Regions from separate parts of the Psychrobacter sp. Marseille-P5312 genome, predicted to be linked through region 1. Evidence: riboswitches for the same ligand, from Rfam matches in the RefSeq annotation. Region 1 holds a riboswitch; the other holds the start of a gene.
What was found. A riboswitch is a leader RNA that binds a small molecule or an ion and turns the genes downstream of it on or off. The one in region 1 is predicted to bind thiamine pyrophosphate.
Positions count from the first base shown of each region.

Region 2: it holds a riboswitch for thiamine pyrophosphate, as region 1 does, so the genes downstream of both, tenA (thiaminase II) here and thiC (phosphomethylpyrimidine synthase ThiC) in region 1, are expected to answer to the same signal.

Region 1 is NZ_OLML01000001.1:1,237,569-1,240,058, forward strand. Features, by position in the region: gene thiC (phosphomethylpyrimidine synthase ThiC) at 1-881, opposite strand, end outside; TPP riboswitch at 1,170-1,286, opposite strand; gene pstS (phosphate ABC transporter substrate-binding protein PstS) at 1,558-2,490, shown strand, end outside.
Region 2 is NZ_OLML01000001.1:2,908,485-2,910,974, reverse strand. Features, by position in the region: gene C6W44_RS12455 (class I SAM-dependent DNA methyltransferase) at 1-353, opposite strand, end outside; gene tenA (thiaminase II) at 480-1,127, opposite strand; TPP riboswitch at 1,252-1,364, opposite strand; gene C6W44_RS12445 (RNA-guided endonuclease InsQ/TnpB family protein) at 1,574-2,490, opposite strand, start outside.

The DNA.
Region 1 (2,490 bases):
TGATTGCCTGTCGACAAATCCATGATGGTATCCGCGCCCCAGCGCGTCGCCCATGTCATCTTCGACACTTCTTCATCGATAGACGAGCCAAGTGCTGAATTACCGATATTGGCGTTAATCTTTACCAAAAAATTACGCCCGATAATCATCGGCTCAGACTCAGGGTGATTGATATTATTTGGGATGATGGCGCGACCGGCCGCGACCTCGCTACGCACAAATTCAGGGGTGATGATTTTTGGCGTATTGGCACCAAAGCTCTCGCCTTCATGTTGGCGCATATCGGTCAGTTCATGCTGTTTTTGCGTCTCACGAATGGCGATATATTCCATCTCAGGGGTGATGATACCGCGGCGCGCATAGTGCATCTGCGTGACATTGCCTGCTTTACCATTGACTTTTTTGGCGCGGCGCGGCTTATCGATATGGGCAAACCGTAGATTGGCTGTGGTGATATCACGCGCACGCGCTTGCCCGTATGAGCTGGACAAACCGCTTAGCTGCTCTGTATCACCGCGCTCGGCTATCCAGCCCTCGCGCAGTTTGGGTAAGCCGCGGGTTAGGTCAATTTGGGCATCAGGGTCGGTATAGACGCCTGAGGTGTCGTAGACATAAAACGGCGGGTTTTGCTCCCAGTCGGACTCATCCACGCCCTGAATAGGCGTGGGATCTAGCGTGATCTTGCGCATCGGCACTTGAATATCAGGTCTTGAGCCTTGGATATAGATTTTTTGCGAGGCGGGGAGAATGCGGTGTAAGTCGCGCGCTTCTTCTTCAAAGCGCGTGTCTTTGGCGCTACGGTGCGCAGGGGTTTTTAGCGCGTCGGTTTTTTTGTCAGAAGCGTTTTTCTGGGTCTTTGGAGGTAGGGTTGAGGTTGTCATATGCTGTCCTAGCGTGTTGGTTTTTGAATAAAAGCAACACCGCCAGAAGCTGCGGGGGTAGCACTTATCATCTAGGCAGTTTTTGCTACGTCGTCGTCACTGGCTGTCAAATCTATCATCGCGAAACTTGCCTTCGCGGAGGATGTCATCAACCTGTAAGCGACGCTTGGTATCTCTCATCATTATTTGGCACTACTTAACCCTATAAAGCTTAGCACCACCAAGCGGGCATTTAGGCCAACAGTCATGAGGATAACAAGGCATTTCTGCCCGTCTTTGCCATACATAATAAAGTGCTGAAGACTTCCCTGCGTCGGTACTAACCGCATCAGGTTCGGCGGGTGATCTCTCAGCGAATGTACAAAGGCAGTCAGCCATTCGTACACCGCACCCCGAGTCTGTCAGTGTTGTAAATCAGTCTCATACTAACAAACTTCTGCCATGAGGGCTACTGGTGTTTGACCACCGGTATGTCAGTCAACGTGCGCACGAGGCGATGAGTCATGACACGCAGGCTAATAGCGTTAGCCTCAAGCGCCGACTGATTTGACCCTATTTGTCACGCACATAAAAGAGTTGGGCGGTTGTCATCAAACTGTCATAAAAACTTGTCAAGATGTCACACATGCCACCAATCATACTTTGTTCAATCGTTGTTAAACTTTAGGAGTTCTACATGCGTTATTCGTTATTGGCAGTCGCCGTTAGTTGCACCTTAGTACTCACCGCTTGTAATAAATCCACCGACACCGCAGAGTCAGTAGCGCAGAGTGACACCAGCGCGGCGACAGTGGCCGAAACCACCAGCACAGCGACATCTTCTCCAGCAAGCGATTTTAAATCAGCTGAAAACATCGCCATGAACATCACTGGTGCTGGCGCGTCGTTCCCGCAGCCTATCTATGCCAAATGGTCCTATGAATATAATGCCGCGACTGGCGGTCAGGTCAACTATCAGTCTATCGGCTCCTCAGGTGGCATCAAACAAATCCAAGCAAAAACCGTTGACTTTGGCGCCTCTGATGCCCCGATGACCCCTGAAGAGCTGGACGCGGCAGGACTTATTCAGTTTCCAACCGTCATCGGCGGCGTGGTACCGATTGTCAATATCGATGGTGTCGGACCAGGTGAGCTAAAGCTGGACGGCGCAACCCTAGCCGATATCTATCTGGGTAAGATTAGTAAATGGAATGACCCTGCTATCACCGCCATGAACCCAGATTTGACCTTGCCAGATGCTGCCATTACCACCGTATTTCGCTCAGATGGCTCAGGCACGACCTTTAACTTTACCGATTATTTGGCGAAGGTTTCAACTGACTGGAAAGACAGCGTGGGTGTCGATAAAACCATCAAATGGCCAACCTCTGCCACAGGGGCAGGCGGCAAAGGCAACGAGGGCGTATCAAGCTACGTCAACCGCATGAAAAACGCTATCGGCTACGTCGAGTATGCCTATGCCAAGCAAAACAACATGGCGCACGCTGCCCTCAAAAACGCGGCGGGTAATTTCGTGCAGCCATCTGCTGAGACCTTTGCTGCGGCAGGTGACATCGATTGGTCACAGCAAGCAGGCTTTTATAAAGTCATCACCAACTCTGAGACCGAG
Region 2 (2,490 bases), 1.7 Mb from region 1:
TTTTTGATACATAAGTCCAAGTCGCTGATATAGCTGACACTGCCGTTAAACATAATGATGTCAAATTTATTGGGCGCAATCTCACTGGTTTCGGCAGGGCTGACATCTACTAGCAAGCCGCGTTTTTCAGCGATTTTTGCCATATCTGTTGACGGCTCGATGCCGTGTTTGATGTGGATGTCATAATCCTTGGCGAGTAGCATCTCAAACAGACCACTACCGCAGCCGATAGACAGTATCTCATTGTCCTTATCCAAAAAATGCGCCACTAGCTTTAGCTCGCTGGCCAGTAAGTTTTGGTTGTCCAAAAACCAGCTGTCGTATGCGCTGGCGTGCTCATCAAATGCTGCCATAAAATCTCTCCTTGAGGGTGGTTGTTGTTTTATCATCAATTTTAAATAAAATGAATGTATAAAATACGATGCGAGTAGGACTATCGCTGATTTAAAGTCGGTGAACCCTACTATAAAAAATACAGTCTAAGACAAGTCCAACGCCTGCTGCCAGAAGCTGACTTCCATCCGCACGGCGGTGTCAAATAAGCGCTGGAACTTATCGGCCTGTGCTGTGCTGGCATCTGCCAATAGCAGGTCAATCTGTGCTTCGTTTTGCGCGGTAATGGCCTGAAAGTCATCGCTAGAAAAGACATCAATCCAAGGCTGATAAGGGTTACCGGCGATAAATCCAGCTTGTTTAATGCGCTTGCCAATCTCTCCGTAACCCATCAGACAAGGCGCAATCGCGGCATACAGCGCTGCCAAAGAGCCTGACATGGCAGCGTCTAATATATAGCGGCTATAGGCGATGGTAACAGCAGATTCAGGTGCGTGCTCGACCTCGTGCAAAGGGATATCCCAAAGACGGCAAAAGTCTAGATACATGCCGATCTCCATATCGAGCATGGCGTTTAGCCCTGCTTGACCGACGCGCATCTGTGCCAGTGTGGCGCTCTTATACACGCTCAGCGCCATCACGCGAGCATAGTGAATTAAGTATAGGTAGTCTTGGACAAGGTAGTGGCGAAAGCTATCAGGGGCGAGGGTGCCGTCGGCCAATTGTTTGACAAAGTCATGCTGAATATAGTCATCCCACGTGGGGCAGCGGTGACGTAGTGTTTGGTAGTTCATGGTTTTTACTTACCTTTATAAAATACCAGTAAGCAAAGCGTAGGGCGCATAGGTGAAAAGACATGACTCGTTTGCCAGTCTAAATAACATAGATTGGCAAGTTGTGGCGTCAATGTGACTTATATATATCGGCACGCTTGTTTCCTACGTCAGTGCTAACTGCATCAGGTTCGCGGGTAACTCTCAGCCATGATTTTGATTGACGACAAAAAAATCAAAGCACCCCGACAAGGTTTGTTTTTAAGGTTTATTTTTTAATAATAACGATAAAATAGCGTTTAAAGTAAATCCGCTCTATGATAGGCGAGAAGAGCCACCATTAGCAAGTGATGCGCAAATAACCATATATAAAAGTGACCTAGATTTAAAAATCTATTTTTTTGTCAGCTGTTTAATAGCAGTGTGTTGACTTCCTCCCCTTCCTAAAGTGAGTGAGGGAATTCCTACTAAAGACGGCCAAGCCCGACCGCGAGAATGTTTTTTGCTCCATTAACGTCACGTTGATGGGTCGTTTTACAAGAACGACAAAACCATGCTCTTATACCAAGACCTGATCTACCTTTCGGACTGTCTTGGCGGGAGCCGCAACACGAGCAGGTTTGGGTGCTGTACGCTTCATTGACTTCGATATAGTGGCAACCTGCGTTCGCGCATTTGTAGTCCAGTTGCCGTTTAATTTCAAACCAACCAGCGTCATAGACGGATTTGGCCAGTTTGGATGAAGTGAATGATGTTGATTTAATTTGACCAACAACGATTAAGCTGTTGGCTTTAACAAGCTTTGATGTGAATTTATGGATTAAGTCTTGACGGGTGTTTTTAATCTTGGCGTGAATGGCCTTGACCCGTTTTTTATTCTTGGCTCTTTGAGCAATGGCCAGTTTTTCAGCGTATTGATGGGTCAGCTTAGTGGTTAGAACATCACCATCACTACTGACTGCTGAATCCTTACAGCCTAAATCAATACCAACTTGGCCAGTACCACACTTAATCTTTGGAAATTCTTTGACGGTGATACAGGCATACCATCTGCCTCGTGCGTCTTGCACCAACTCACAAGTATTGATGCTGTACAGGGCTAAATTGTAGCTGTCCCATACATCAATGATCAGCTTTTGACGATTAGCTAAGCTAAATTGCAAGGTGCTTTTTAAAGACTTTTTACCGCTTTGACGTGTACTGATATGCTTAATCGCGGTCTTTTTAAAAGGAATCCAGCCCAAGCTTCTTTTCTTGGCTTTTGGGTTGTTGGTACGCCAGTTGAGTTTGGCTTTTTTAAACTGTTTTCGGCTTTTGGCATGGGTTTCAGAGATGGCTTGTAGCGTTTGGCTGTGCAAGTTTAAATACTCGCCACTACCTTTGG